3 regions of the Providencia hangzhouensis genome follow, and region 2 is predicted to be linked to each of the others. Evidence: predicted binding sites of a transcription regulator. Region 2 holds the regulator's gene; each other region holds the start of a gene.

Region 1 (11,175 bases), 300 kb from region 2:
GATGTGAATACCATCCTGCAGGCCGCACCGAAGATGGATTAGGCTGGCTTAAACAAGCAAATTCATAATTAGGAGAACCTATGCTCCCTTCTGAGCGTCGTGATTTTATTTACCGTTACGTGCATGAACATCAAACCGTATCGATCAGTGACTTGGTTGAGCTAATGAATGTCTCTCATATGACAGTGCGACGTGATATTCGGATGTTAGAAGAAGAAGGGAAGGTACTCAGTATTAGTGGTGGCGTTAAGTTAAATGATGTGCTGCGCCAAGAGTTACCTTGGAGTGAAAAAGCGCGGTTACATCATCGCCATAAGCGTGAAATTGGCCAGTTTGCCAGCTCACTAGTTGAAGATGGGCAAGTGGTGTATCTCGATGCGGGAACAACTACCTTTGAGATAGCACGCGTACTCGGCGAGCGTTTCAACTTAACGATTGTCACTAATGATTTTTCGATTATGCAGTACTTAATGAATAAGTCGCAGCTAAACCTATACCACACCGGGGGATTGGTGGATAAACGTAACCATTCTAGTGTAGGAAATACGGCTGCGATGATGCTGAAAACCCTCAATGTTGATATTGCTTTTATCAGCACCAGTTCATGGGATTTGCAGCACGGGGTTTCTACCCCGCATGAGGAAAAGGTTCAGATAAAACAAACGCTATTGGATGTTGCTCGCCGTTGTGTGCTGGTTTCAGACAGTAGTAAGTTCGGCAAATATGGCATGTTTCGTGTTTGCCCATTGAATCAATTGCACGACATCATTTGTGATGACCAATTACCAACTGATGTGGTGCAGCGGATAACAGAACAAAACATAAAACTTCATTTAATCAAGACATAAAACATAAATAATCTTACCTAAAACTGCATAGCCAGTTAAAAGGCTATAGCAAGGAGAATTACAATGAAAGTTATTATTACTGGTGGCGCAGGCTTTCTGGGCCAGCAGCTAGCCGCTGCTTTGCTTAAAAATAGCCAGGGTTTAAAATTTGACCACCTTGTTTTAGCCGATATTCAATGCCCTACATCACCGGTTGAAGATGCCAGAGTCAGTTGCGTCGCGTTAGATTTAACGCAAGCAGGGGCGGCTGATAAACTGATTGATGCACAAACCGATGTGGTTTTCCACCTTGCAGCTATCGTAAGTAGCCATGCTGAAAGTGATTTTGACTTGGGTATGAAGGTTAACTTTGAAGCCACTCGTCAATTATTGGAAGTCGCTCGTGCCAAGAACCCTGCAATCAAATTTATGTTCACCAGCTCCCTCGCTGTGTTTGGTGGTGAGCTACCTGATGTCATCACAGACTTGTGTGTCGTTAACCCACAATCGTCCTATGGTGCTCAAAAAGCCATGTGTGAATTGATGGTCAATGACTATTCACGTAAAGGCTTTGTTGATGGCCGTGTGATGCGTTTACCAACCATTAGTATTCGTCCGGGTGTGCCAAATAAAGCGGCCTCTTCATTCGCAAGTGGCATTATTCGCGAGCCATTAAATGGGGTTGAAAGTGTTTGTCCTGTCTCCCCTGACCTAGCGCTGTGGTTATCTAGCCCTGAAACTGTGATTAACAACTTTATTCATGCGGTCAGTATCCCTGCTGAAAAATTTGGTAAATCACGCACTGTGAACCTGCCAGGTATCACCGTTACCGTCCAAGGTATGATCGATGCTCTACGTGATGTTGCAGGCCAAGAAGCTGTGGATCTTATTCGCTTTGAGCCTGATGAAGCCATTAACCGTATTGTGGCGAGCTGGCCGGGCAAATTTGATATCAGCCGTGCATTGGATCTCGGTTTTCGTGCAGATGGCTCGTTTGGTGATGCGATCCGTTCGTTTATCACCCACCACGGTTCGTCTAAGTAGGAGATAGCCTATGTCCTATATTCCTATTATTGGCCTCGCAGTGGCCATATTTGTCCTGATCTTCTTAGTATTACGAACGCGTGTTCATGCGTTATTAGCAATGCTAATTGCCGCAGCAATCGCAGGTATATCCGGTGGTTTGACCGCAGCAGAGACAGTGACAGTCATTACAAAAGGCTTTGGGTCAACACTCGGTAGCATCGGTATTGTTATCGGACTCGGGGTAATGATGGGAAGGGTGCTGGAAGTTTCAGGTGCTGCTGAACAGATCGCTTATAGCTTTATCAAATGGTTAGGAAAAAAGCGTGAAGAATGGGCGTTGGCAATTACCGGTTATATTGTCAGTATTCCTATCTTCGTTGATTCCGCTTTTGTGATTTTATACCCATTGGCAAAAGCATTAGCCAAAAATGGTAAACGTAGCATACTAACTTTAGGCGTTGCACTCGCTGGTGGGTTAGTGGTGACACACCACACCGTTCCACCAACACCTGGGCCTTTAGGCGTGGCAGGGATCTTTGGTGTCGATGTTGGCGCAATGATCCTGGCAGGAATGAGCCTCGCTATTCCTTGTGTTATCGGTATTGTTCTTTACGCAAAATGGTTAGGGACTAAATACCCTGAATTTATGCCAGATGAAACGGGTAGTGAAGACCTGAAAGAAGTTCACGCTCGTTATATGGAAGAAAAAGCGAATAAACCATTACCAAGCCTGTTCTTATCGCTTTTACCGATTATTACGCCTATTTTGTTAATTTTCATAAATGCAATTAATGGATTAATTCTTAAAACAGAATCTTTCCAAGGTATGGAAAGCAATTGGTATTTCCAAACATTTGAATTTTTAGGCGCACCCATTATTGCATTATCAATTAGTGTGTTGATCTCTGTTTACACATTAATGCCAAAAGCAACGAAAGAAGAAGTCATCGACCGTATGGAAGAAGGCTTACAAGCAGCCGGTATTATTCTGCTTGTTACGGGGGCTGGTGGTGCATTAGGCGCGGTACTGCGCGATAGTGGCACAGGAAACATTCTTGCTGAGCATGTAGCAAATCTGCCAATTACACCTGTATTGATTCCGTTTATCATCGCGACGTTGGTTCGTTTGATTCAAGGTTCGGGTACAGTAGCAATGATTACCGCAGCATCTATTTCTGCACCAATCATTAGCCAAATACCTGATATTAACTTATTGGTCGCAGCGCAAGCGGCAACCATGGGATCTCTGTTCTTCGGTTACTTTAACGACAGCCTGTATTGGGTTGTGAACAGAATGATGGGAATTAAGGACGTTAAACAGCAAATCATTGTTTGGTCTATTCCGACCACCATTGCGTGGGCAATAGGTCTAGTTGGTGTCCTCGTTCTTGATGTAATTCTCTAATATAGCGTTACTATTTTTAGTTCTGCCAAATAATCAAAGCGCCCAGCAATCAGGGGCGCTTTTGTCGTTATATCAAACTTTCATCTATACTGATGACAATGGATTTTAAAGAGAAATAAGATCAATGAATAAATGTGACATAAGTCACTTAATAATGAAATCAAACTTTTATTGTTTTCATTAAAAGTGACATTCATCACTAAAAAATTATGGCTTTATCGCTATATTATAAATAACGATTAATCAGTATTGACTGATTTAATGATGCCATTGTGTAAAGGAGTTTGAAATGTCTGACGTTTTCCACTTAGGTTTAAAGAAAAGTGACTTACAGGGTGCGACCGTAGCGATTGTTCCTGGGGATCCTAACCGTGTTGAAAAAATTGCACGTCTGATGGATAACCCTGTACACCTTGCGTCATTGCGTGAATACACCTCTTGGCGTGGTGAGGTTGACGGAAAAGCCGTCATTGTTTGTTCAACCGGTATCGGTGGCCCATCAACGTCTATTGCAGTCGAAGAACTTGCGCAGCTTGGTATTCGCACTTTCTTACGTATTGGTACAACAGGTGCAATCCAAGAAGATATCAATGTCGGTGATGTTTTAGTGACAACTGGAGCAGTTCGCTTAGACGGTGCTAGCCAACACTTCGCGCCATTAGAATACCCAGCAGTTGCCGATTTTGATTGTACCAATGCGCTTTATGCCGCAGCGAAAGATGCAGGTGCAACCGTTCATGTTGGTGTAACTGCATCATCTGATACCTTCTACCCAGGTCAAGAGCGTTATGATACCTATACTGGCCGTGTGATGCGTCATTTCAGAGGTTCGATGAAAGAGTGGCAAGACATGGGCGTGATGAACTACGAAATGGAATCAGCCACATTGCTGACTATGTGTTCTAGTAGTAAAGGGTTACGTGCTGGTATGGTTGCGGGTGTTATCGTAAATCGTACCCAACAAGAAATTCCAAATGAAGCGTTACTGAAGAAAACTGAAGGTAACGTATTAAGTATTGTGGTTGAAGCTGCACGCCGCTTACTGTAGTCCGTGATTTACTGGCCCGTTTACTTGACTTTCACTCGGTTGTGGACAAAAAGTAAGCGGGCTTAGTCCTTTTACATACCTCTTATTTCTCTTTATTTCCTTTATAAATGTTACAATTGTTAATCAATTTACAGGAAATATTCTGATCCTCTTATTCGCTAGATCTGTTATTGTCATAAAAACAATTATCAATATTATGTGCCCTTAAATTGTTCAGGTTACATTTGTTTTATTGCTAACTGGAATGAAAGCTGTAGGGCGAAAAGGAATTATTATGTCAACAACACCTTATCTTCATCCTTCTGTTTTGCCTTTAAAAGGCGGTATTAACTTCCGCGATCTTGGTGGTAAAAAACTCGCTAATGGTGGGAAGATCAAGCCTAGAGTCCTGTTTCGTTCCGGTGCGTTAGACCGATTAACTCAAGAGGACGAAGCTGTTCTACGTTCACAAAATCTTTTCCAAATCATTGATTATCGTGATGAAGCTGAAATCTTAGATAAGCCTGATGTCATTTGGCAAGGCGCACATTATGTGCATGCACCAGCAAATCCGTTAGCAAAAGAGGTCACAGCAAATTTAGATAAACTTACGCCAGAAATATTGGAACAATTTGACCCGCAAGCTTTTATGTTCCGTTTATATGAATTATTACCACTGAACAATCCTGCTTATTACCAATTGGTCAATTTACTCAAACAGCCAGAAAAAGGTGGTATCGTACAACACTGTGCGGTAGGAAAAGACCGTACAGGCGTCGGGTCCGCATTAGTATTATTTGCTTTAGGTGCAGATTTAGACACTGTAATGGAAGATTACTTACTGACTAATGAAACACTTGCACCATACCGCAAGCATTTACTCGAAGAGCATGCAAAAACGATGGACGAAAGCATTGTGAAAAAATTTGAGTATGTCTATTCGGTACGTGAAGACTTTTTAAGAACGGCTCTAAACAGTATTGAAAGCCATTATGGCAATGTTGACCAATGGCTAGAAAAAGATTTTGGCTTAGGAAGGCAACAACGAGAAGCACTGCAGAGTCAGTTTTTGGACTAAGTTTCACTAACTGTAAGATGAGTTGTGGATAATCCATTTTTCCGTATCCACAACTTAGTTTTTCTAAAAGTGTTTCTGCTTTGTTTAATCTTGATTTACCACTTTTTCGCTACAGTATTCTGATTATTCCCTAATGAAAGGAACTGACCGTGACACTCAATGAAATTGTCACCATAGTGACGGACTTTACACGCGAACATGAAGTATGGGCGCTTCCTATTATTTTCTTTTTGGCGTTTGGGGAATCTTTGGCATTTTTGTCACTCCTGTTACCAGCAACGGTTATTTTACTCGCGCTTGGCGCTTTAATTGGTGAAAGTAATATTACTTTCTGGCCAATATGGTTAGCAGCAGCTCTCGGTGCTTTCTTTGGGGACTGGCTCTCTTATTGGATTGGTTATCATTACAAAGAAAATGTACGCCATATGTGGCCGATTTCTCGTAACCCACAAATGATTGATAAAGGGCAGCGTTTCTTTGACCGATGGGGTATTTGGGGAATTTTCTTTGGGCGCTTCTTCGGGCCGTTACGAGCTATTGTTCCCTTGGTTGCAGGGATTTGCGCCATGCCACAACGGCATTTCCAACTTGCGAATATTGCTTCTGCGATGATTTGGGCATTTGGTATTTTAGCGCCGGGAGCGCTCGGCCTGAAATGGTTCGCAAGTTGGATAGGCTAAGCTTGCGAAGTGCTTCGCAAAATTTTCTTCGATGGCTAAATTACCTCTGGACACTTATACAGTATCCCATTACCTTACACTAGACTTTGTAAAGTAAGGATTTAACCGTGGATACCTCTCTTTTATATGCTGTTATTGGTGCGTTGAGTGGCGTTTTAGTTGGTGGTTTAGCCGCTTGGTTCTCTATTGCCCAAAAAATTGCGCAAAAAGATCAGGAACTACAACAACTCAACCGCCAACTTGCTGCAAGTGACGAAAAAAACATCCACCTTGCGCAATGGAAAGAAGAGTATGACAGGCTAGATCAAGAATTGCGCACTCAAAGGGATATTAACCGAGAACAAGAAGCGGAGCTTCGCGAAGTTATCACTCGTTTTGAACAGAACCAGCTAGCCAACGAAGAAAAACAGCGAATTTTACAAAATAGCGAACAACGGCTGACAGCACAATTCGAAAACTTAGCAAATCGTATTTTTGAACAAAATGAGCGTCGTGCATCAGAGCAACAACAAAAAAGCCTATTGGCGATGCTGTCACCTTTTCGTGAGCAATTAGAAGGTTTTCGTCAGCAAGTTCAGCAAAGTTTTGGTGAAGAAGCGAAAGAACGCCACACTTTAGCCTATGAAATTCGGCAATTACAGCAGCTCAATAATCAAATGACCAAAGAAGCGGTTAACCTGACACGAGCCTTGAAAGGGGATAACAAAATTCAAGGAAACTGGGGGGAAACTATTCTTACCAGGATCCTCGAAGTCTCAGGTTTACGTGAAGGAAGTGAGTTTGAAACCCAAGTTAGCATCAATACAAGTTATAATAGCCGCTATCAACCGGATGTGATTATCCATCTTCCTGAAGGGAAAGATGTGGTTGTTGATGCCAAAATGTCGTTGGTTTCCTATGAACAGTACTTCAATAGCGAAGATCCACATGAACAGCAACAGGCGTTAAAAAACCATGTGGCATCTATCCGCAATCACATGCGTATGCTAAGCCGCAAGGATTACCATCAGTTACCGGGAATTCGTTCATTAGATTACGTTTTAATGTTTATCCCTATTGAACCTGCGTATTTACTGGCTTTGAAAGAAGCACCTGAGTTACTTGATGAAGGAATTAAACAGAATATTATGTTAGTTTGTCCTTCGACATTGTTAGTGGCGGTGAGGACAATTAATAATATTTGGCGGTATGAACGCCAAGGGCAAAATGCCCAGGAGATAGCAAATAGAGCAGCGAAAATGTATGACAAGCTGCGCTTGTTTGTGGATGATATGCAGGTTTTAGGCACCAGTCTTGATAAAGCAAATAATACTTACCTATCGGCAATGAAACGCCTTGCCGAAGGGCGTGGAAATTTAATTAGCCAGGCGGAAAGTTTTAAAGAGCTTGGGGTCGAAATTAAACAACCTATCCAGCCCCAATTGGTTGAGCGATCAGATACGTCTAATTGTGCGGAATCTTAGACTTCTGATAGGGTTTTGGCCCAAAGACTGTTACACTTCCTACAAAAGTTTGAATGATAAGCAGGCATAAGAGAAATGACTGAACCAACTAAAGAAACCATTGATTTCGGTTTCCGTACTGTCGGCAAAGAAGATAAAGCTGGCCTAGTAGCGAATGTTTTTCACTCAGTAGCATCAAAATATGACTTAATGAATGATTTGATGTCATTCGGTATCCATCGTATTTGGAAGCGTTTTACCATTGAAGCGAGTGGGGTACGTCGTAATCAACGAGTACTTGACCTTGCAGGTGGAACGGGTGACTTAACCGCTAAATTTTCACGTTTAGTCGGTGAAAAAGGTGAGGTCATACTCGCAGATATTAATGATTCAATGCTAAAAATGGGGCGTGAGAAATTACGTGACCTAGGCATTGTTGGTAATGTTAATTATGTACAAGCCAATGCAGAAGAACTGCCATTCCCTGATAACTATTTTGATTGCATTACTATCTCTTTTGGTTTGCGTAATGTCACCGATAAAGACAAAGCGCTACGCTCTATGTTCCGAGTGTTAAAGCCGGGTGGGCGCTTATTGGTGTTAGAGTTCTCTAAGCCAATTATTGAGCCACTGAATAAAGCTTATGATGCCTATTCATTCCATATACTCCCTCGTATTGGTCAGGCGATCGTTAATGATCCCGATAGCTATCGCTATTTAGCTGAGTCAATCCGTATGCATCCAAACCAAGAAACACTAAAAGGTATGATGGAAAATGCAGGGTTTGAACAGGTGACGTACACTAATATGACAGGTGGAATTGTCGCATTGCATAAAGGGTTTAAATTCTAAGATGGAAGCACCATCAACACATACCGAAAATCAAAATACAGTTTTGTATTCTTTGATAACAGCATTGATGGAAACCTCTCTTAACCACATGTTGTTTAAAGAAAAAGTTCTACAGCCAGCTAGAATGCGCTTGGCCGGCAAGGTTATGGCTATTGAACTTAAAGAACTGAATAAAACGTTAACACTCGTTTTTGCTGAAAATCATGTTGATGTGTTAAGCCAGTGGGTTGAGCCTGCGGACTGTACCATTAAAACATCCATCTTTACGCTAGTTAAATTGAAAGACAAACAGCAATTATCTCAACTTATCAATCGTGGTGATATCGTGATTGAAGGGGATATGCAAATTGTACAGCACTGGTCTTCTTTACTTGACTTAGCAATTTGGAATCCTGCTCATTATCTATCACCTTACATTGGTGATGTTGCGGCAGAAGGTCTTAGCAAGTTCCTGAATAAAGGTGCTTGTCTTGCATCTCATTTAGTAAAACGGCAAAAAACGTATATCAAAGACGCAATAATTGAAGAATGGAAGATGGCGCCTAGCCAGCTTGAACTTGCTCATTTTAGTGATGAAGTTGAGCAAGTAGAAAATTCAATGAGTGCACTTGAGCAACGTTTAAGCCAGTTGGAGGAGAAGAATGACACCCGGTGAAATAAAACGACTTTACTTCATTATTCGGGTTTTTCTCTCTTACGGATTAGATGAGTTAATCCCCAAAACTAAACTAACGTTACCATTAAGAATAGGTCGCTTAGGTTTCTTTTGGATTAAAAATAAGCATAAAGACAAAACATTGGGCGAAAGACTTCGTCTCGCCCTTCAAGAACTCGGGCCAGTTTGGATCAAATTTGGCCAAATGCTATCGACTCGCCGAGATCTTTTCCCACCTGCAATCGCAGATCAATTGTCATTATTACAAGACAAAGTGGCAAGTTTTGATGGCAAACTGGCACGAGGCTATATTGAGGAATCTCTCGAAGGGCCTTTAGAACAGTGGTTTGATGACTTCGATGAACAAGCTTTAGCTTCTGCGTCTATTGCTCAGGTGCATACCGCAACGTTAAAAGAAAATGGTAAAGATGTTGTCATCAAGGTTATTCGTCCTGATATTCTGCCAATTATTAAAGCTGATATTAAGTTAATGTATCGTATTGCAAATTGGGTTCCTTTGCTGCCAGATGGGCGGCGATTAAGACCCAAAGAAGTCGTGCGTGAATACGAAAAAACCTTGATCGATGAGCTGAATTTGCTCCGTGAATCGGCAAATGCCATTCAGCTTCGTCGTAACTTTGAAAATAGCGCCATGCTGTATATACCAGAGGTATATCCAGATTATTGCCGTGAAAACGTGATGGTGATGGAGCGTATCTACGGGATCCCAGTTTCCGATATTACTGCGCTTAAAGCGCAGGGAACGAATATGAAACTGCTGGCAGAGCGTGGTGTTAAGGTCTTCTTTACACAGGTTTTCCGCGACAGCTTTTTCCATGCTGATATGCATCCAGGAAATATCTTTGTTAGTTACGATCATCCAGAGGACCCTAAATACATAGGGATAGACTGTGGGATAGTCGGCTCATTAAACAAAGAAGATAAGCGTTATTTGGCAGAAAACTTCATTGCTTTTTTTAATCGTGATTATCGTAAGGTAGCAGAACTGCACGTTGACTCCGGCTGGGTTCCTTCAGACACAAATGTGGAAGACTTTGAGTTTGCTATCCGTACCGTATGTGAGCCTATTTTTGAAAAACCATTAGCTGAAATTTCGTTTGGGCAAGTATTATTGAATTTATTTAATACAGCACGTCGTTTCAACATGGAAGTTCAACCACAGTTGGTATTATTACAAAAAACATTATTGTATGTAGAAGGCCTAGGACGGCAGCTTTACCCACAGCTTGATCTCTGGAAAACCGCAAAACCATTTCTAGAGGACTGGGTTCATAGCCAAGTAGGGATACCTGCAATTACTCAGGCATTAAAAGAAAAAGCACCTTATTGGGCAGAAAAAATGCCTGAAATACCGGATTTAATTTATGGTGCATTACGGCAGCATAAGTACTTACAATCAAATATCGATCAACTAACTCAACAACTGAAAAGTCAGCGTAATAAGCAGCGTAAATCTCAGTACCTTTTAGGTATCGGTGCTACATTTATTCTCTGTGGGACTCTATTCCTCATTTCTAATCTCACACCGTTTGGAATTGTATTTATGGTGGCAGGTGCACTGTCTTGGTTGTTTGGTTGGTGTAAAACCGGCGGAAATTAAGTAAACTTTGTTTTGCGACAAGTTTATAAGGCTGTGAACATTTCCGTATTTTGTGTTGGTTGTATATAATAGATCTAATAACAATTGATCCCAAAACTATATAGAGGTATTAACAATGGAATCAACTATTGCAATGGCTGCTTTCGGTAGTCCTTGGCAACTCATTATCATTGCTTTACTTATTATTTTAATTTTCGGCACCAAAAAATTGCGTTCTTTAGGCTCAGATTTGGGTGAGTCACTCAAAGGCTTTAAAAAAGCAATGAGTGATGACGAAAAAGCAAAAGCAGAACAAGAAAAGCAAGATGCTGACTTCGCACCTAAAAATATTACTGAACAACAGGCTGCTGAAAAGAAAGAAAGCCCAGTTGAGAGCAAAAACAAAGAGCAGGGTTAAACCGTGTTTGACATAGGTTTTAGTGAACTGTTGCTTATTGCAGTTATTGGTCTCGTTGTATTAGGCCCTGAGCGGTTACCAGTGGCAGTGAGAACTGTCGCTGGGTGGATCCGTGCGATGCGCTCTATGGCTGCAAATGTACAAAACGAGTTATCGCAAGAGTTA
Region 2 (11,175 bases):
TTCATTAACCTTTCCGTCATCATTAATATCAATCTTATTGATAACTCTACAAAAATAGACAAAAAGGCTAAAAAAATTGGCCTTTCTATACCATAGAGATGATTTTTTGAATTTCAGTTTATTAAATAAAATAGCTGATTTTTCCAGTCTTTCCAATAATTTATCTTTTAAATCAAACGACTCATTATACTGTTCAGCATATGTCCATGATAATTCATTTCGATTGAAAAAACCGCCAATCGTGGTTGATATAATATTCAATGTATATTGAAGATTTGTTTTTTTCGCAATTTCATTAATAGAGAATAGATTTTGGCTAGTCATCAACTGCCTAAACTCTTTTGCTTTTTTGTTTTTATCAACCGCTTTAGCCCAGTCTTTAAAGCTATCTTTTATATATGGATTATTTCTTATGTTCGTAATTTCCTCATCTTCATCATCTTCAGCAGAAGATAAGTCCATCTGGCCTGAAATAAACTCTGAAAAATGCATGAACTCCGAAGCACTAAACTCTGATGACTTTCTATCTATCATTGTCAATGAATTCGAAGTTCTATTGATTCTCTGAAAAATATCAGCAATAATTTGGTCATCATTGGTTAAATCCAATTCTATCACGGGTATTTCATATTTATAGAAGTCTTGTTTTTCCTCGTCCGTCAATTCAGAGAATTTTCTGTTATTAACAGATAGTTTCCCTGAAATGAACTCCATTATTGCATTAGTTCTTTGCTGCCCATCAACAATTGAAGCAATACTTATTTTTTTGTCTAAATCAATTTTACCTTTAGACAAAAAAACATGCGGGAATGGGTATCCTAGCAATATTGTTTTTATAAACTCCTGTTTATGAAGATCCCTCCAGACTAAATTCCTTTGGAAAAACGGGTTAGTTACCAGCCTACCAGATTCAATATCATTCATATAATTTAGTAGTTGTACAGACCTGATCTTATAATCAATCGTTTTCATTTAAGATACTCTTATTTTCATGATTGTTAGCTTTAAAGTAATTAATACTATACTTTTGCCTATTTTTAAAGCTTTCTTCAGAAGAGAACAAGCAAGCTGATATCTTAGAATAACTCTCTTTATGATCTAAAGTTAGTTCGTTGAAGAAATCAAACCAGTTTTTTCTAGTATTTCCGAATGGAAAATAAAATGGGTGAATAAATCCTCTAGCTACATTATTTATATAACTCTTATATACCTCAAAACTCTTAAATGATGACTTCTTAGTAAAGTTAAATGTATCATCCACTATGCCATTTAAAATTTTATCAAAAAGAAAGCCATCAACTATAGCAATATCTAAGTCAGATGAACCTTTACTATATTCATTAGATGTCTTTAAACTAAATCCTATATGAGCAGATCCTGTAACATAAATATGTTTAAAGGGAACTGAAAATTTATTACTAATTTGATTTAAAATCACATATGTAGAGTCATCTGTGTTCATGAAACCTACAGACGGAGAGGATAAATATAATTTTTTAACAACTAAATCAATATCCTCACCTTTAATTATTTTTTTATTCTTTTCTATAATTTCGGAAAGCATTTACTTTATTCCTTCAAATAGTAGAGAATCTTTCTTCTATTTACGGCTTAATCTCAGCCTAATTATATAGCCTATTAAGATAAAATCAGCCACAAATATTTAATTTATTTTATGTATTAGCTATCGAACTCTTATAAAGTCTCTAGCACGTACAACAAAGATCATTCCAACCAAATTAACGGCACGCACAGTGCAGTTAATAAGCCCATCACCCAGTTAAAAATAAACCAAGCACGACGGCTACGTAAAAATAGGCTAATTAATGAACCAAACCCCATCCAAATTAAACCCGCCACTAAGTTAACTATCACAAATGCGATACTCATCATTAAAATAGATTGGGTAAATAATTCACCGGGGAGGCTAAATCCCCCGACAGCGCCTAGCCCCATCATCCATGCTTTGGGGTTTAAAAACTGTAATAAGCCGCCTTGATACCAAGTAATGCTTTTCGCAACTTCGCTATTCGTCTTCAGTGGGGCATAATTTGCTGTCGCTGTTTTCCATGCTAGCCATAGCAAATATAGACTTCCGGCGAATTTTAAGGCGACATGAAGCGCAGGATAGAGCAATAAAAGTGCAGCAACCCCGAATGCGGAGAGATAGAGTATTGACTGCATCCCTAACATAATACCAAGGCATAATATTATTGTATGGCGAAAACCGTAGTTTGCTGCACTTGACGTTAGCAACATATTGTTAGGGCCGGGAGTGACTGCAGCAATGAATAAAAACGTAAAAAGAGAAAAAACCAGCCCCAATGTCATTTATAATTTAGCCTCAAACTCAAATTTGTTTACTTGCATCACAAAAAAATAACAGTATGTTATGTGACTCACAAGAGTCCCCATTAAATAAAAATAAGGCTATGTCAGAAAACTTTCGTCCAATAAGTTGGGCTAAAAATCCACACCTCCAAACATTACTGCCAAGGATTTTCCGTAGAACACCGAAAATCAAACCAATATGGCAGCGGCTTGAATTGCCTGATGGCGATTTTATCGATCTCGCTTGGAGTGAAAAACCTGAGCTAGCGGCACATAAGCCACGTTTAGTGATCTTCCATGGTCTCGAAGGCAATTTTAAGAGCCCTTATGCCCACGGGATGCTAGAAACGGCCCAAAAGCATGGTTGGTTGGGTGTAATTATGCATTTTCGCGGTTGTAGCGGTGAACCCAATCGCCAACAGCGAATTTACCATTCAGGTGAAACCAGTGATGCTCGCTATTTTCTCCGTTGGTTAAAACAAACCTATGGTGATACGCCGACGGCCGCAGTCGGCTATTCTCTTGGTGGTAATATGTTAGCGTGCTATCTCGCAGAAAGTGGGCAAAATGCAGATTTAGATGCGGGCGTCGTGGTTTCGGCCCCATTAATGCTAGAAGCCTGTTCTTTGCGGATGGAAAAAGGAATATCTCAATTCTATCAACGCTATTTACTAAATGGCTTAAAACGTAATGCAACGCGTAAATTGGTACGCTACCCTGGCTCACTACCTTTAAACTTGCTGCAGCTTAAACAACTAAAACGCATCCGTGAATTTGATGATGTGATCACTGCTCGTATTCATGGTTTTGATGATGCGACAGATTATTATCAAAAATGCAGCGCATTACCTAAATTAGCTTACATCACGAAGCCAACATTGATTATCCACGCTAAAGATGACCCATTTATGGCGCCTGAGGTTGTTCCTGATTTATCATTTTTACCCCACAATGTGGAATACCAAATGACAGAACATGGTGGGCACGTAGGCTTTGTGAGCGGTACCTTGAGAAAACCGCAAATGTGGTTAGAAACACGCATCCCTCAATGGTTAACGCCTTATTTAGATAAGGAAATAATGTGATTATTCCTTGGCAAGAACTTGAACCTGAAACATTGGAAAACCTAATTGAAAGCTATGTCTTACGGGAAGGAACCGACTACGGCTCCCATGAAAAAAGCTTACAAGATAAGGTCAACGATGTGAAACGGCAGTTAGTTTCTGGTGAAATTGTGCTAGTCTGGTCTGAATTGCATGAATCGGTTAATTTCATGCCTAAGGGGAGTTTTTCTGTCTGATGTTTTTATTCTATGGTTCATTTTTACGTCATCATCTATCATGAATTAAGTTACAGGTTTTCCACACAATCATGTCGTAAAACCATCAAATAAAACTCAAAACCCTAACACCCGTTAATCCGCTTCATGCACTATTGATTAAAATAGTGCTTATAAGCGCAACACAGGGAGTCCACGATGTCCAAAAAGCACCCAATCATTGCTATCACTGGTTCGAGCGGAGCTGGCACAACCTCAACTAGCCAAGCATTTCGTAAAGTTTTTCACCAATTAAATATCCAACCAGCAACATTAGAAGGGGATAGCTTTCATCGCTATACACGCCCTGAAATGGATATGGCTATCCGTAAAGCCAGAGAACAAGGCCGGCACATCAGTTACTTTGGCCCCGAAGCGAATGATTTTGCGTTGCTTGAACAAACCTTAATCGACTATGCAAAAACAGGTTGTGGGCAGTCCCGTAAATATCTACATACTTATGATGAAGCGGTACCGTATGGCTTGCAACCTGGGACATTTACCCCTTGGGAGCCGCTACCAGACAAAACAGATATTTTATTTTATGAGGGGCTGCATGGTGGCGTTGTCACTCCAGAACATAATGTTGCACAACATGTTGATTTGCTTGTAGGTGTTGTCCCTATTGTCAACCTCGAATGGATCCAAAAATTGATCCGCGATACCACAGAGAGAGGGCACTCCCGCGAAGCGGTTATGGACTCTGTTGTACGTTCAATGGGGGACTATATTAATTACATCACGCCACAATTTTCTCGCACCCATATCAATTTTCAACGCGTTCCTACGGTAGACACCTCTAACCCATTTTCGGCTAAAGCTATCCCATCACAAGACGAAAGCTTTATTGTGATCCGCTTTCGTGGGCTAGAGCAAATTGATTTCCCCTATTTGCTGTCAATGATATCCGGCTCTTTTATTTCAGCAATGAATACAATTGTCGTCCCAGGAGGGAAACTCAGTTTAGCAATGGAATTAATTATGGCACCAATAGTCGAAAAACTAATTAATCAAAAGAACAACAGTTAAATTATTTTTTGATTAAAAAATAAGATGCTTATCATTAATTAAGGTAAGCATCTTTCAATTCAAATATATTAATAAAAATTAAATTTATTTTTAGTTTTTTATTTCAAAGCTGTGTGTGACTTCAACGGTTTTCTCTAACATCAATGCGACTGAGCAATATTTCTCAGCAGAAAGTTGAACGGCACGTTCGACTGCTTTTTCCGTTAATTCATTCCCTGTCACAATAAAATGCAAATGGATTTTCACAAAATAACGAGGGGCTTCTTCACGACGTTGTGAGGTTAATTTAACTTCACAATCCGTAATATCGTAGCGGCCCTTTTGCAAAATCGAAACGACATCAATTGCGCTACAACCCCCCGCTGCCATTAACACCATTTCCATTGGGCTTGGGGCTTTATCACCCGCATTGCCATCCATCATCACCTGGTGCCCAGACGCAGACTCTCCTAAGAAAGAAAGCCCTTCAACCCACTTTACTCTTGCTTCCATTGTATTTCCCCTTGAAATGAAATCGGTTTAAAGGCTACATTGTTCCATAGATATAAGGAATGTTATATCAACTTTATTTGGCTGAAGCGATACAGGGAAGACTTTCTTTATTGAATATGCTACAAACAATACTTAGTTGATAGGATTAAGATCAAAACTCAACAGTTTAATTGATCATATTATAGTGTTGATATCAATTTGCGTTACCAAGAGCAATCAAAAACGCTGAAGTAATCAGCCCCTTGATTATTTAAAGGTATATAAGGCAAATTAATATGCTAAGCTAGTGACTTTAAAGCCAGCCTTTCTAGTACGTTTTTCCGAATGGCTGCAATAACATACAGAGGATAACGCTAATGGTTCTCGGCAAGCCACAAACAGACCCTACTCTTGAATGGTTTTTGTCACACTGCCATATTCATAAATATCCATCCAAGAGCACTCTTATCCATCAGGGTGAGAAAGCAGAAACCCTTTACTATATCGTTAAAGGTTCGGTGGCTGTTTTAATTAAAGATGAAGAAGGCAAAGAAATGATCCTCTCTTACCTGAATCAGGGGGATTTCATTGGTGAGCTTGGGTTATTTGAAGAAGGGCAAGAACGTACTGCGTGGGTTAGAGCAAAAATCGCCTGCGAAGTTGCTGAAATTTCATATAAAAAATTCCGTCAATTGATTCAGGTTAACCCTGATATTTTAATGCGCCTTTCTGCGCAAATGGCTAGTCGCCTACAAACAACATCTGAGAAAGTCGGTAACCTCGCATTCTTAGACGTTACAGGCCGTATTGCTCAAACTCTATTAAATTTAGCCAAACAACCTGATGCGATGACACATCCAGACGGTATGCAAATCAAAATTACCCGTCAGGAAATAGGCCAAATCGTGGGTTGTTCCCGTGAAACAGTTGGCCGTATTTTGAAAATGTTAGAAGACCAAAACCTGATCTCTGCACATGGTAAAACAATTGTGGTTTACGGCACACGTTAATTAACCTTTCAGCCTGGCCACCTTTGGCTGGGCTATTATTGTAAACAGCGGTATATCAATGATATAGCGCTGTTTTTCATTTCTTTGCTTATGGCCCCTTTATTGACTTTCTAGCACACTCGCGTTTTTTGATATTAATTAAAATATACTTATATAAAATAATTAATAATTAATCATCCGAGATTTTATATATGCGCACTATTACTAGCACAAAAAACCAAGTTATTTCGCCACAATTAGAAAATAACAAAAAAGATTTTATTAAGAATAAAACCTTTTTTGAAAACTTACAATATGCAAATCAAGCATCTGTAAATTCCCCCACATTAGTGAAACAACCTACAGAACAGATAAAAAAGACACCACGTGAAAACTTTGTATCTTCATTAAATATAGGAAGTTTGCTACCTAATACCCAGCCAACTCATAAGACATTTTATCCTAAGCATAAAACTATTTTTGAAACTCAAAAAAATAAAAATATTGACATCCGCTCTATCGATTTCAAGACTAGCCTTGATTTTTTTAAAAATATGCCTAGTTCTCAAGATCAGAGCTTAGTTTCTCGCTATCCCCTCATATTTAAAAATTCGAGAAAAATAGAAAAAAATTTTACCCCAGTAGAAGACCATTCAATTACCCATAAAACTCAGGAAGACTTACCAATGCAAACAAGTAAAAAAAACAACGTTGAAACCTCAACGTTTGTAGATTTTCATTTAAACCGTTCCGCAGGTATGCTATCTAATTTTAAATATAAAATAAAATCCATTCATGAAAAAAGTATTCGCAAGTTCAGAGATGTTTTTAAAACAAATAAAAAGGAAGAACTATGCGTTAAATTTGAAAATGGCGAGGCTAAGATTATAGATAAAACTACTATAACCAGTCAAAATTTAATAAAAAAACACGAAAAAATTAAAGATTCGAATAAAGAAGTATTTCAAGATAATAATCAATTAAATAATATCAATACTCTAGACTCTACTGAACCATCACCTGACAAAAATAAAGAGTGCGGAAATATTTTTAATAAAATGGAATCAGCCATTAGCACGTTAGAAGATCATTTCAATGAATCTACCACAAATAAACAACTAGCTTGGGACAATGATGGTATTGACTGGTATAAAGCACAAGATGAAAGTCTAAATACAGAGAGTAGCGAACTTGTTAAACAAGCGTATTCACAAGATATTATTGATGATGCAACTCGCATAATAAATAAGTCAGACTCTGATATTATCAGTGAAAATGCAAAAACAATATTTAATGAATTTTTTAGTGATAACCATCAGAATTCAAGCATTAATTTTTATTCGAGTAATGAAAGTATAAACTCTAATTTATCTGGTTATGTTTCAGAGAATTCTGTCGATTCTGGGTATAGTTCAGAAAACAAGAAGAAAGAAACAGTGGTTAATTTAACCACCTCCGAAAACCACACAAAATCTAAAATAACAGATAATTTAGATCGGAAAGAAAAATCAATTATTAGAAAAAAAAAGCCTAATATCAAAATACGCCACACCGAAAAATCAAAAGCTCGCAAACAATTTATTAGTAATGGATATAAATTATCGCAAAGTAAAGAAGAACAAACAATAATCCCTAAAAATAAAATACCAAAAGCTAAAAGCTTAGAGTATACCTTGCAAGACCCACAAAAAACATTAGAAGATATAAAAAACCTTATGACAGAAATAGTCAAAGAAGAAGCTCATATATCTCACCTTCAATCTGAATTAAGCCTCTTGGATAATAAATAACCGCTTGCTTAAGGAACTAGTTGCAGAGACATTAATGCCTCTGCAACTTTCAATTAATCATTAACTCAGTAACTTCTCTATTGCCGTTTCTAATTTCGCCATGCCGCTATTAATTTCTTCTTCCGAAATAATCAGCGAAGGCGTAAAACGTAAAACATTAGTGCCTGCATTGAGCATCATCAGCCCTTCTACTGCGCTGGCTTGCAGGATATCTTTCGAGCGGTTCAATAGTTTGCCGTCAAGCTCAGCACCAATTAAGAGCCCCATTCCTCTGATCTCAGAAAAAATGTGGTATTTATCGTTAAGCTTATTCAAATGAGCAATAAACAATTCACGGCGCTTTTGAACGCCATTTAATACATCTTCTGTATTAATAATATCAAACGCCGCATTACCTACTGCACAAGCTAATGGATTACCGCCATAAGTGGTACCATGCGAACCCACTTCCATCGTTTTCGCAATTTCTTCAGTAGTAATCATTGCACTGATAGGGAAACCGCCACCCAATGCTTTTGCCGTGGTTAAAATATCAGGCACAACGTTGTAATGCATATAAGAAAATAATTTACCTGTACGCCCCATACCGCTTTGTACTTCATCAAAAATCAACAATGCATTATTTTCATCACATAGCTTGCGAACTCCTTGCAGGAATTCTGATGTCGCAGGGGTGACACCACCTTCCCCTTGTACGGGCTCTAACACCACAGCACAGGTATTTTCATCAATGACCGCTTTGACCGCATCCAGGTCATTAAAAGGCACATGAATAATATCCGCAGGCTTTGGCCCAAAACCATCTGCATATTTCGCTTGCCCGCCCACCGAAACGGTAAATAATGTGCGCCCATGGAAGGCTTGTTTGAAAGCAATAATCTTCGTTTTATATGGGTTATATTTGGTGATAGCGTAACGACGCGCTAATTTAAACGCGGCTTCGTTAGCTTCTGAGCCTGAATTCACAAAAAACGCACGGTCAGCAAATGTCGCATTCGTAAGTTTTTGTGCTAACTTTAGCGCCTGCTCGTTGGTGAAAATATTACTGACATGCCATAGCTTTTCGCTTTGTTCACGCACAGCAGCCACCAAACTAGGGTGACAATGCCCTAAAGCAAGAACCGCGATCCCACCAGCAAAATCAATATATTCTTTACCTTGCTGATCCCAGACACGGCTACCTTCACCTTTAACTGGAATAAATTCCGCCGGCGAAAAAATAGGCAACATAACTTGATCGAAAGTCTGCCGATTAACTGCGTGTTGTTCTGCTGCTGCGTATTGTTCTGACATACCCCTCACCTGCTCTTATTTAATGCGATAATGAAAATATAATCATTAAATATGAATAAAAAATCAAAAAAGAGCAATAGCAAAGGGCATAATATGCATAATTAATTTATTCTGAACCAGATTTATAAATTAATATTTTAGAAAATTATTTAGTAATTCATGGCCTTGCTCACTCAGAATGCTTTCAGGATGGAACTGAACGCCTTCTATAGGCAAGGTTTTGTGCCGTATTCCCATGATTTCATCAACATCACCATTATTCAGTGACCATGCTGATACATCAAAAGAAACAGGGAGTGTCTCTGCCGCAATTACCAGAGAGTGGTAACGTGTCACCGTCAAGGGCCGGTTCAAGCCTTTGAATACCCCTTGATGATTATGGTGAATCGCAGAGGTTTTACCGTGCATAACTTCTCGTGCTTTAACAACTGATGCACCAAAAGCTTGCCCAATGGCTTGATGCCCTAAGCAAATACCTAAAATGGGAAGCGTACCTGCAAAGTATTTTATCGCCTCAAGGGAGATGCCAGCCTCATCCGGTGTACATGGCCCAGGTGAAATCACAAGATGTGTAGGCGAAAGCTGTTCAATTTCTTCGATGGTAATTTCATCATTACGTTTTACAACAACTTCAGCCCCTAATTCACAAAAGTATTGGTATAAGTTGTAAGTAAATGAATCGTAATTATCAATAAGTAGAAGCATATTAGCCTATCCGACTGATTTTTATCATTATGTATTATTTCTTATGCATATTTTTATTGTGTTGGCAATCAGAACGATGATTAAAACACCATAAAAATAATAAGGGCGGCTATCATAGCACAGCCAAAGCAGGAAAATAGCCTATTTAAGTCAATGATTATTTTTTCTCAAAAAAAATTTCCATATAAAAATCATGGAACTATATTTACATTCCTATAACAAGCTCACATTTTGATTAAGAATTACTTTAAATACAATGAAATAAAAGGCTATTAAAACGTAGTAAGCGCTGACACATTTTAACTAACATAGTGAATGAAGAGAAACTCAAAGGGGAAGGAAAAGCGGATTTTAAAAAAAGTGGGCACGTTAAAGCAACCTACCCACTGTATTCGACACGATAGTTTTTAATTACTACTGTTTTTTAATCACTAAGGCTTTTTAATCACTTCAGCAGAAATGATTGTAATTGGCTCTACAGGAACATTTTGATATGGGCCTACATTTTCCGTTTTTACTTTAGAGATTTTATCTGCAACATCCATCCCTTTCACCACTTTACCAAATACGGCGTAACCGAAGTCACGTTGTCCGTGGTCTAAGAACGCGTTATCAGCAACATTAATAAAGAATTGGCTCGTTGCGCTGTCTTTATTTGCAGTACGTGCCATAGAGATAGTACCGCGCAAATTACGTAAGCCATTATCTGCTTCATTTTTGATTGGGGCACGGGTTTGCTTTTGCTGTAAATCTTTATTAAAGCCACCGCCTTGGATCATAAAACCTGGAATAACACGGTGGAAAGTAGTTCCGTTGTAATAACCTTCATTAACATACTGAACGAAATTTTCTGTCGTAACAGGGGCTTTTTTACTATTCAGTTCTAATTCGATATCACCCGCCGACGTGACTAACTTGACATAAGTCTCACCCGCAGATAAAGCAAGAGAAGATGCGCTCATTGCGCAGACGGCCAAAAGTGGCACAAAAATTCGTTTTAACATGTAAGGTCCCTTTCGTTATAGCTCATTACAACTGCAATCAAGCAATTCTAGAGTGAAGCTAACAAGAATGCTGAAGATTTACCTATATTTACGCCCAAAAACAAAAGTGCATCAAATGCGTTAAATTCTAGACCACTTTCAGCAAAAGGCGTCATGAATAATGGCTATTTTTCTATTATTACAATTGCGCGGCTCACAACACAGGAAAAATATTACCTGATTCCAAGAGAAAAGCGGTTGAGAGG
Region 3 (11,175 bases), 1.9 Mb from region 2:
AACACGTCTTGTGGATAGGTAAAGCGCTCAAGACCACGCTCTCTTAAAGGGTTTATTGCAATGATCTTTGCGCCGCGTTTAGAAACTTCACGCAATGAGCTCAACATCCTCGGGTGGTTAGTCCCAGGGTTATGACCTATACAAATCACTAAATCTGCTTTATCAAAGTCGTCTAATAATACCGTCGCCTTACCGACACCAATAGAGTTAGCAAGACCAACACTCGTTGGCTCATGGCACATATTTGAACAGTCTGGAAAATTATTTGTTCCATATTCACGAGCCAGTAATTGATATAAAAATGCGGCTTCATTTGAAGTCCGGCCGGAGGTATAAAATTCAACGGTATTTGGGTCTGAATAACTTTGTAAACGCGTACCTATTTGTTGAAAGGCTTCTTCCCATTCGATAGGTTCATATTTATCTGTTTGTGAATTATATTTCATGGGGTGAGTTAAACGCCCTTCATCTTCTAAATGAAAGTCATCCCATTCGAGTAATTCTGTTACAGTATATTTAGAAAAAAATTCCGGGGTTGTTTTTTTAGATGTTGCTTCCCAAGCAATTGCTTTTGCGCCATTTTCACAAATATCAAATGATGCTGTATGGACAGGGTCAGGCCACGCACAGCCAGGGCAATCAAAGCCATCCACCTTATTCATTTCAAACATTGCAATGATATCGTGTCCTACTTTCATTTGGCCACGTAAAGCTTCTGCAACTGCTTTTACAGCCCCCCAACCCGCAGCGGGGCCATCATACTCTTCAATTTTCTTTTTCATTAGGCATTACTCTTTAATAAATGGAAATGTCTTTATATATGCTTTTATAATTATTTAAACTTTTCTTTATTATTTAATATTAGTAACTTCGCCGTTAAATATCAATAATTAAAATAAACACTTAAATAGATGTTCATAATTAGATGATTTATAAATGAGCAATTAGAATATAATTAAAAAAAGAAATGATGAATATTAATTTAACATTCAGTTATAATAAATGCATGAAGTTAATTAACTTTCCATTAAAAGAAAATTAATTAACTTCATAAAAAGAAGAGTTATATACAAGAGCCAGATTGTATAATGTCAACAGCACAACGTTTACCATTCGCAAATTGGCATACTGCAGTTTGTGACCCATTTAATTCTAATGTGAGTGCGGGCAACCCACCCGCTGACATACAAGCTTCTTGTGCACCGGGGCCTAAATTGACCACTTGTTGAGCATACTGACTCGCAGAATGTTCCACCGATTTATCCACATTTGAACTACCACACGCAGATAACATAACAGATATAACGCCAATAAGTGACATTGCTATTATTGGCTGAAAAAAATGATTAACCCTATGCCTCATTCCCTGCTTCTCCTATCATGCTACCTGAACATTTTGCACCAACTGTTTAGTGCCCGCCGCTTTTTGAAAATAAATTGATGACTAAAACACCAATAATAATTAATAGCATACCAATAATTGCAGGTAAATCGAGTTTTTGGTTGTAAATATAAATTGCAGCGACGGAAACCAACACGATCCCTAAACCTGACCAAATTGCATAAGCAATACCCAATGGCATTGTTTTTACTACCTGCGAAAGCCCCCAAAAAGAGACAGCATAGCCAACAATAACAATCAAAGACGGCCAAAAACGACTAAAACCATCAGATGCTTTCAATGTTGTCGTCGCAATGACTTCTGCAATAATAGACATCAACAAAAAACCCAAACCCTTCATCGCCTTTCCTTATTATTAGAATTAGTAATAATGAAACTTATTATTTTCCTATATACAACAAAAAAGCTCTGTCTATCCTGAAAATAACCCAGAGCTTTTATATCTTCTTCATGGTGCTAAGACGAGTTAATGATTTGAAGCTACGTCTATTCTATCAGTAAGAGATTCTCTATAGCGCTTGAATAGATAAACACATAAAGCAAAGGCTATCAGACCGATCGCACCACCAATATAACCAATTTGAGTCATCCCCAAATGAACAATAACTTGGTTACCTAACAGCGCACCAGCGCCAATACCAATATTAAAAATTCCAGAGAAAATTGACATTGCCAAGTCAGTAGCATCTGGAGATAAATCAATCACCTTAACTTGCATCCCTAAGCCAATGCACATCATCGCCATTCCCCAGAACACTGATAACATAACCAAAGACCAAACATCTCTACCTAATGGCATCAGCAATAATAAACAAATCGTCATAAATGCGATTGCTGCAGGTAAAAATGATAATGAAAACTTGCTGCTGTAACGACTAAATATTACGCTTCCGAAAATACCGGCACCACCAAAAATCAGTAGTAGTAAAGTAGCAAAATTTTGGCTTTGCAATGCAACCTCTCGAACAAAAGGTTCAATATAGCTGTAAGCTGTAAAATGTGCGGTAACAGCTAAAACAGTTAATGCGAACATTCCTACGAGTGCAGGCCGTTGGAATAGCATAGGAACACTTTTTAACGAACCAGAATGTTCACTTGGTAAACGAGGTAAAAAACGGATCAACACAACCATAGTAAATAATGCAATGATACCAATACCTAAAAACGTCGCCCGCCAGCCTAAAAACTGCCCAACCACTCGACCAAGGGGAAGCCCTAATACTGTCGCTAAAGCGGTCCCCGTTGCTAATAACCCAAGAGCTTGGGCTTTTTTACCTGCAGGAGCAACCCGAATAGCTAAAGATGCAGTAATTGACCAAAATACCGCATGGGATAATGCAACGCCAATACGCCCTGCTATTAGAATATCAAAACTCCACGCAAACCCTGAAATAATGTGGCTAATAACAAAAATAACGAATAAAAAAGCTAATAATTTGCGACGCTCTATTTTACTGGTTAATAGCATTAAAGGTAACGACATCAAAGCCACAACCCACGCGTAGATTGTTATCATCAATCCAGTATGTGCGACCGTCATATCAAAGCTTTTTGCAATATCACTGAGTAATGCTACAGGCACAAACTCTGTTGTGTTAAAAACAAATGCAGCGACCGCTAATGCTATTACACGGATCCAAGCTGTTTTTCTAGAAACTTGCGTCATATTTCTCTTAGCCTTTACTTTCCCACAAATAACATACACAACGGTTTAATTGTGCGTAAAAATTGCTGCGAAAGGATATTGGTATTTCATACAGGATTGAGTTGTCACTAAGCAAGCTAGGTTGCTAATAACTCTTTTTATGTGAATTGTATCACATTTTTTCATTACTCATAAAGGCTCCTCTTTGCCTAATTGGCAAGAACAATATCATGTCTGCTTATTTTTATTCTCTCGACTATTCTGTTTCATTATTCGTTCAAATTTAAGTCATTTATCTGAATATTTATTACATTCAGTTATCTGAAAATACATCGCATTACTTTCTATGCTACAATCTCACTATTATTTTTTATGCTTAAAGGACCGCTTTAATGAAAAACCATTTTCCTACTGAACCTAACGTTAATACCTTAGCAGATGAAGTTACTTGCCTAAAAAACTTATTAACGCATATGCTAAAAGCTATCGGCCAAGCTGATGCAGGTAAGATTTTGGTCAAGATGCAACGTGAAGTTGCACAAATGGAAGACGAAAAACAGGCAGAAACCTATAAAAATACGTTAGAACAGATAAAAACAGCGTATCGCCAATAGATTATTTAGCGATAAATGCTATTTTAAGGATATACATGCTATAAAGTGGTTTAAACTGCACAAATAACTAAGTTTTAATCATGAAAATCATCTATCTTTGTTCATGAATTAAACCATTCTTTATTCATTTAGCTCCCCCTTCAGAACCCTATGAAGGGGGCTTTTTTTTCTAAAACTTATGTATTATTCCGTTTATAAATATCTTGGCAATGCTGAATATATTCATCGACTGTTGTATCGTCGGTTTGCTTATCCCAACTTTTCTGTTCTTCAAAAGCCCACACTTCAAACGTTTGCCCAAAGTTAGCGCCTGACATACCAACTTGCTTATAAATCCGATGGTAAAAACCTTGCTCAGAACGGTAGATCTCAAATTTAAACGGAACTAACCTAGCGGGATTTGTCGTTGTCAAAAAATCATTACCAAACAATAACGTTTTCTCCAGAATATCCATTCTATCCCCTTGTTTAATTTATAAAATACGCATGGTTTACAACTTCTCTTCTAAGCATAGCGCATTTAACGCCATCCCGTAATTTTACCTATAAAAATAGATGATTTATATATTACCTATCGATAGGCTTGATGAATGAGAGGAGAGATATTAATGAAATAATAAGCTTCACTATTAAAATGAAGCTTATTATCAATAGATTATGATTTATTGTCGTACAACTGTTTTGCCATATCAATGCTGTCTGCGTTCACATCTTTTATATGGTCACGTGTTAACCGATAAACAACAGGGCTTAAAAGTAACAAGGCAATCAAATTAGGGATCGCCATCATGGCATTTAGTGTATCTGCCAACAACCAAACAAAATCAAGTGATTGTGTTGCGCCGATAGGTAAAGCAATCAGCCATAAAACTCTGTACGGCTTTATTGCTCGCAACCCAAATAAATATTGCACACATTTTTCGCCATAAAAGCTCCAACCCAGAATAGTGGTAAATGCAAACACGGCTAATGCGATAGCAACAATATAATTTCCACCGGGAATTGCCGTTTGGAATGATGATGCGGTTAATGTCGCGCCTGTTTCACTGGTCAGCCAACCACCAGTAATAATGATAGTTAACCCTGTGACAGAGCACACAATGATAGTGTCAATAAATGTCCCTAACATCGCAATGAGTCCTTGGCGAATAGGGTTTTGTGTTTTTGCAGCGGCATGAGCGATAGGCGCACTCCCCAAACCTGCTTCATTGGAAAATACGCCTCGTGCAACCCCAAAGCGTATTGCAGCCCATACAGCAGCCCCCGCAAACCCACCTTGAGCAGCAACAGGGTTAAAAGCCGAGGTAACAACCAGAGAAAGTGCCGCAGGGATCTCAGTAAAATAAATACCAAGCACAATGACCCCCGCGCCAAAATAGGCAACAGTCATAAATGGGACAAGTTTTCCTGCAACATCAGAAATACGTCGCAGCCCACCAATCAATACCGCACCAACTAATAAAACTAAAGCCCCTGCGGTCAACCATTTATGCACGCCAAAGTTACTTTCTAGCACATCTGCCACTGAGTTCGCTTGTACCGTATTGCCGATACCAAAACTGGCACATGCACCGAAAAAGGCAAACAGTGTTCCCAGCCAAATCCATTTAGGGCCTAATCCATTTTTAATGTAGTACATTGGGCCACCAATATATTGGCCATATTTATCGACTTCACGAAAACGAACAGCTAACACCGCCTCAGAATATTTTGTTGCCATTCCTACCAATGCCGTCATCCACATCCAGAATAACGCTCCCGGCCCTCCCATGACCACTGCGGTTGCAACTCCGGCAATATTCCCTGTACCAATCGTTGCCGATAACGCTGTCATTAATGCATTAAAAGGCGATATTTGTCCCTCACCCCGTGATTCATTCTTTTGAAACAATAACTTAAAACCTGTCCCAATTTTTCTTATCGGTAAAAATGCAAGCCGGATTTGCATATAAATACCAACGCCTAAGATCCCAACCAGCATTGGTACTCCCCAAACCACTCCATTTAGTTCACTTAACCACGTAGTTATCAAATCCATCCCACCCCCAATTAATTCATATTAATTAACAAAACAATCGAATTCATAACAATTCCTTATCAATCTAATAAAGATTAAAAGTAAAATAAAAGCGAACAAATTTTCAGTAATTCATCATTTAAAATAGAAGATTGTGAGTAAGCTCACTTGTGATTTATCGATTACAGTTATTAATACAATTTATTGCGAGTCAGAATTAGAATTGAGTTTGTAGCTATGAATGGGTATTTTGAGGGAGCATATTTACCATATTGTATAGATAAAAAATGCCCAGTAATTAAATTATTACTGGGCAGATACTAAAATCGTTGTCTATTTAAAGCTAACTTTAGACTATTATTTAGGCTATTTTAAATATTCACCTGAGCGCAATGCTTCAATACGTTTGTCTAATGGTGGGTGTGATAAAAATAATTCACTGAATGCTTTACCACGACCATTGATGCAAAACGCCATCAAACGGCCTTCTTCTTGTGGCTCATAGCTCGTTTTCAACCGTTGCAATGCAGCTATCATCTTTTCACGGCCGACTAATTTTGCAGAACCCGCGTCCGCATGGAACTCACGATAACGAGAGAACCACATAGTAATGATGCTTGCCAAAATACCGAAGACGATTTCAAGTACCATGGAAACCGCAAAATAAACCATTGGGTTACCATTACTACTTTCACTTTCGTTATCACTGTTGGACATAAAGCCTGCCGCAACCTGTGCGATAATACGTGAAATAAAGATGACGAACGTGTTCACCACACCTTGTAATAAGGTCATCGTCACCATGTCACCATTCGCGATGTGGCTAATTTCATGAGCGATAACAGCTTCAGCCTCATCACGGCTCATATTCTCTAATAGCCCAGTACTTACTGCAACAAGCGAAGCATCACGGCGAGCCCCTGTTGCAAACGCGTTAATATCTGGAGCATGATAAATAGCCACTTGTGGCATCTGAATTCCAACTTGTTTTGCTTGACGCTCAACAGTTGATACTAACCACTGTTCTGTTTGGTTACGTGGAGTTTCAATAACCTCACCACCCACTGATTTTAGAGCCATCCATTTGGACATCAGTAGTGATATGAAAGCACCACCAAAACCAAATAGGCCAGCCATGATCATGAGGCCTTGGACACTACTACCTCTGATCCCAGTTAAGCTTAGGATTATCCCAAACACAAACATAACCGCTAAGTTTGTGAGTAAGAATAAAGCAATTCTCATCATTTTTTATGTATTCCTTGGTAAAAACAAATATACGTAGAATTTACTTTATAAATAAGGTTTTTTCACACTTTTTCAAGTGCATTAACGCGAAAACCCTAAAAAATAACATAACTTTACATAGCTGCGTTCAAAACTCATCATTATGCTCTAAATAAATGATAACTTCTTTAGTAAGAATTTAACCATTTGTTTTTAAAGGCTCATTTTGTAACCATTTAAATTCAAAGCTATTTGTAATTGAAACGATAAAGCTAGTTAGCCAATCACCAAAAAAAATTTAGTGTATTTATCTATATTATCACTCACATTGTTTGCCAAATGAATGAATATTTACTTTTACTTCCACTCTATTAAAAAATAATGCCACATTAAGTGGCACTATTCTGTTCTATCGCTGTCTGTTGTTTAGTTCTCGCGCTAATTAGTTTTCTCTTTAGTCGATTTTGTTGATTTCTCTTTTGCTGTCTTAGCTGTTTCTTTATCTTTGGCTTTAGACGCTTTTTCTTTTACCGCTTTTGCTGATTCTTTATCTGCCGCTTTGCTAGCTTTCTCTTTCACTGCTTTTGCTGGCTCTTTATCTGTCGTTTTGCTAGCTTTCTCTTTCACTGCTTTTGCTGGCTCTTTATCTGCCGTTTTGCTAGCTTTTTCTTTCACCGCTTTTACTGATTCTTTATCTGTCGCTTTGCTAGCTTTTTCTTTCACCGCTTTTGCTGATTCTTTATCTGTCGTTTTAGCGGCTTTTTCTTTTACTATCTTAGCTGTATCTGATGCTTTATCACTGGCTTTGCTTGCTTTATCAGAGGCTGTTTTACTGGCTTTGCTTGCTTTATCAGAGGCTGTTTTACTGGCTTTATCACTCGTGCTCTTTATTGAGTCAGAAACCGATGGTTTACTTGATTGTTTAGCAACACCTGCACCAATCGAAGCACCAGCCGCTTTCGCTTTGCTGTTAATATCATTTTTTAATTCTATGGTACACACTTGCTCTGAGCGACTTGTTGAACCATCATTACAAATAAATTTACCATCTTCACAGCGATCTATTCCCCCTTTACTTCCAGAACATGGGTAATTTCTTGCATTCGCTGTATTAATAGATGCAATCATCATTACACTAACTGCCATTAATCCTACAAATAATTTACGCATGGTATTGTCTCGTTGTTAAGGAAAGCTATACCAAAAGTTTAGGATAAATTAAGTAAAGGTAAAGAAACCTATAATTAATCATCAATTTCAGTCAGTCGTTTTGGAAAATAAAATAAATAAAGAATAAAACTGCACTAATTTAATAGCTACTGACTAAAAACACCAAAATTAACAATAAATTAACATTTGATTTTCTATTTTCTAAGCGGATTAAGATAGCGTTAAAGAAACTCAAAAAATTAAGCCAGCTTTCGCTGGCTTAATTCCGTTAAACACTAAGAGAATATTATTTATTATTTGATAATAGCTTAGTATGTTGATTAGCTAAGTCGATCGCCATTTTCACCGTTTCATCGAGGTATGGGTCTGGCCCCTCGTAATCTTTAGGCAAATCATCAATTGATTTCAATAGTGGTTTACCTTCCCGAGTATTACGTTCATTTATACGTTTCAATTTTGTCGCTTCAAGTTCTGAATCTTCTTTTTGGCGCTCTGCATAGTTGAGCGAAATAAGATTCTTACTCTCTTTGTTTACTTTATAGCGAGCAATATCTTCATCAATATAGTTGAATTCAGGGTCTTTGCTAATACGTGCCAAATGCTGAGTTTTTATTGGTGATAAATCAGAAGACACATTACCAACAGGTGTATATTTTGCCGGTGGAATACTATCCCATGGTAATGCATTGTCCTCAAAGCTTTCTCCAGTTTCAGCTGGGTCTTGGCCTGTAGGCATTATCACATCAGGGGTTACACCTTCACGTTGTGTGCTACCACCATTAACTCGGTAAAACTTCTGAATGGTATATTGGACAGAACCTAATGAAGGCCATTCTGGTTTTAGCATTTGATCGTAAACACGGCTCAAACTACGGTGCTGCTGAACAGTTCCTTTACCAAAGGTCGGTTCCCCAACAATCATCGCTCTGCCATAATCTTGCATTGCTGCAGCAAAAATCTCAGATGCGGATGCACTAAAGCGGTCGACTAAAACAACAAGAGGCCCCTTATAATAAATAACATCGTCATCATCAATATCTTGGCGAACTTGACCGTTATTATCACGAACTTGAACAATTGGCCCTTTCGGAATAAACAAACCTGATAAAGAGACCGCTTCGGTTAATGCTCCACCACCATTACCGCGTAAATCAATAACCAATGCGGAAACATTATCTTTAGCCAAGTTTTGCAATTGAGTTTTAACATCATTGGTTAAACCAACATAAAAACCAGGAATATCTAAAACAGCAACTTTATCTTTACCTTGCTGTTTAATCGTCAGTTTGACTGCTCGGTCTTCCAGTCGGATCTGCTCCCGAACTATGGTGACAATATGAGGTTTCGCCCCTTTAGTATCAGAAACGACTTCTAACCGAACTTTACTTCCTTTCGGGCCTTTAATTAAAGCAACCACATCATCAAGGCGCCAGCCAACCACATCAACAATAGGTTTACCCGTTTGGCCAACACCGATAATTTTATCGCCGACTTTTAGCTCTTTACTTTTAGCAGCTGGCCCCCCAGCAACTAATGAGTTAATAACCGTATTTTCGTCATCTTGCTGTAATACCGCACCAATTCCTTCTAATGATAAGCTCATTTCTGAATTAAATTGTTCAGTATTACGAGGCGACAGATAACTTGTGTGTGGATCAATTTCACGAGCGAAAGAGTTAACTATCAATTGAAAAACGTCTTCACTTTGCGCTTGCGTTAAACGCCGCAACGCAAAATTATAGCGTTTTGTCAGTTTCTCTTTGATTTCTTTATCATCTTTACCTGATAGTTTTAAATTCAACCAATCATAACGCACTTTTTGGTCCCATAGACGATCAAGCTCTTGCTTATCTTTAGGCCATGGTGATTTTGAACGGTCAACTTCAATAGAATCAGTCGCATTTAAATCGATGGGTTGCTCTAAACGAGCCAATGCATATTTAAAGCGCTCGAAACGTCTTTCCTGAGACAGGTTATACAGGTCATAGAACGTATCTAATTTGCCATCCTCAAGCCACTGACCCACTTTGCCTTTATCTTTGGCGTATTGGTCAATATCGGATTGAAGTAAAACATTATGACCGAAATCTAACATATTGAGATAACGATCAAATATCTTCCCAGAAAACGCATTGTCTAAATCGAATTGGCGATAATGTGAGCGAGTAAACCGAGAGGTGACCCTTTCACTCACAGTACCGTGCTGTGCACTCTGTTTTAAGACAGGTAACTGAGCCGCAGTGACCGGAGCCACTGCTTGAGTATTAGCTATTGCACTGCCAAAAGTCGCTAGACTTACCACCAATGCAATTTTAAGAAGTTTGTTCATGACCTGATTGACCTCCGTATCAGAACTTTAAATGTTCCGCGCGTACAATCATTGCCAGCCCTGTTGGCAATTGAACCCTAACACCATCTTTCGCAATTTCCAGCACAGAGGCGTCCATCACACTGGTACCGACTTTCACTTTCAAAGTTTGACCAATTTGAAGGGTATTGATATCAGTGACTGATTTCAGATTTTGCTCTGGCGCAGGTGTATTACGACGAGGGGCTTTAGCAGATGTATTTTGCGAGCGTTCTTTATTATCTGACGGACGGCGACGAGGCGTTTTTTCTTTAGCTGCATCTTGATTACGAGGGGTTTTCTCACTCGCTTTTTTCGCTGCTGGACGTTTTTGTGCTTTTTGTTCAGCACGTTGTGCTTGAACGCGAGCTTTAGCCTCGGCTAATTGTTGGCGCGCATGAGCAATATGTTCTGCATCTAATTCACCACAATCTTCACCATTTAAGTCAACGCGTTTAGCGCCCTCTTTAACACCGTAGAGATAACGCCAGCTAGAAGTATACATGCGTAACGCAGAACGCAATTGCGTTTTGCTAATACCATCTTCTTCTTTTAAGCATCCTACGATATCTTGAAAAATTCCGACTTTTAACGGACGTGCTTCGCCTTCAGCGATAAAACAGCGAGGAAAACGCTCTGCTAGAAATGCGATAACTTCTTTACTACTATTCAACTTAGGTTGATTTTCCATGAAATTTCCTGATAACAACGATTTTGCCAACCTCACGGGCATGAACAAGCCGACATTATAAT

What was found. Region 2 encodes CRP, which controls carbon source genes, mostly activating them, when cyclic AMP is high. Its sites were predicted from a motif close to ATGTGANNNNNNTCACAT; they were not measured.
Region 1: the regulator CRP is predicted to act here: its motif matches at 3,391-3,408, upstream of udp (uridine phosphorylase).
Region 3: the regulator CRP is predicted to act here: its motif matches at 3,208-3,225, upstream of PZ638_RS10060 (sugar transporter).

The regions. Positions count from the first base shown of each region.
Region 1 covers NZ_CP135052.1:629,991-641,165, forward strand. The annotation lists gene otnI (2-oxo-tetronate isomerase) at 1-68, shown strand, start outside; gene PZ638_RS02675 (DeoR/GlpR family DNA-binding transcription regulator) at 81-848, shown strand; gene denD (D-erythronate dehydrogenase) at 912-1,871, shown strand; gene PZ638_RS02685 (GntP family permease) at 1,882-3,258, shown strand; gene udp (uridine phosphorylase) at 3,548-4,306, shown strand; gene PZ638_RS02695 (tyrosine-protein phosphatase) at 4,581-5,363, shown strand; gene PZ638_RS02700 (DedA family protein) at 5,513-6,043, shown strand; gene rmuC (DNA recombination protein RmuC) at 6,151-7,506, shown strand; gene ubiE (bifunctional demethylmenaquinone methyltransferase/2-methoxy-6-polyprenyl-1,4-benzoquinol methylase UbiE) at 7,582-8,337, shown strand; gene PZ638_RS02715 (ubiquinone biosynthesis accessory factor UbiJ) at 8,339-8,992, shown strand; gene ubiB (ubiquinone biosynthesis regulatory protein kinase UbiB) at 8,979-10,613, shown strand; gene tatA (twin-arginine translocase TatA/TatE family subunit) at 10,729-11,010, shown strand; gene tatB (Sec-independent protein translocase protein TatB) at 11,014-11,175, shown strand, end outside.
Region 2 covers NZ_CP135052.1:329,365-340,539, reverse strand. The annotation lists gene PZ638_RS01510 (GmrSD restriction endonuclease domain-containing protein) at 1-972, opposite strand, end outside; gene PZ638_RS01505 (hypothetical protein) at 959-1,564, opposite strand; gene PZ638_RS01500 (LysE family translocator) at 1,726-2,331, opposite strand; gene PZ638_RS01495 (hydrolase) at 2,433-3,416, shown strand; gene PZ638_RS01490 (YheU family protein) at 3,413-3,631, shown strand; gene PZ638_RS01485 (phosphoribulokinase) at 3,809-4,678, shown strand; gene PZ638_RS01480 (OsmC family protein) at 4,769-5,170, opposite strand; gene crp (cAMP-activated global transcriptional regulator CRP) at 5,527-6,159, shown strand; gene PZ638_RS01470 (hypothetical protein) at 6,351-7,928, shown strand; gene PZ638_RS01465 (aspartate aminotransferase family protein) at 7,989-9,221, opposite strand; gene PZ638_RS01460 (aminodeoxychorismate synthase component II) at 9,351-9,926, opposite strand; gene ppiA (peptidylprolyl isomerase A) at 10,358-10,930, opposite strand.
Region 3 covers NZ_CP135052.1:2,231,742-2,242,916, reverse strand. The annotation lists gene PZ638_RS10075 (FdhF/YdeP family oxidoreductase) at 1-782, opposite strand, end outside; gene PZ638_RS10070 (DUF333 domain-containing protein) at 1,064-1,363, opposite strand; gene PZ638_RS10065 (DMT family transporter) at 1,410-1,742, opposite strand; gene PZ638_RS10060 (sugar transporter) at 1,869-3,068, opposite strand; gene PZ638_RS10055 (DUF2594 family protein) at 3,440-3,661, shown strand; gene PZ638_RS10050 (hypothetical protein) at 3,838-4,116, opposite strand; gene PZ638_RS10045 (alanine/glycine:cation symporter family protein) at 4,317-5,699, opposite strand; gene htpX (protease HtpX) at 6,045-6,926, opposite strand; gene PZ638_RS10035 (cell envelope biogenesis protein TolA) at 7,344-8,075, opposite strand; gene prc (carboxy terminal-processing peptidase) at 8,362-10,404, opposite strand; gene proQ (RNA chaperone ProQ) at 10,424-11,113, opposite strand.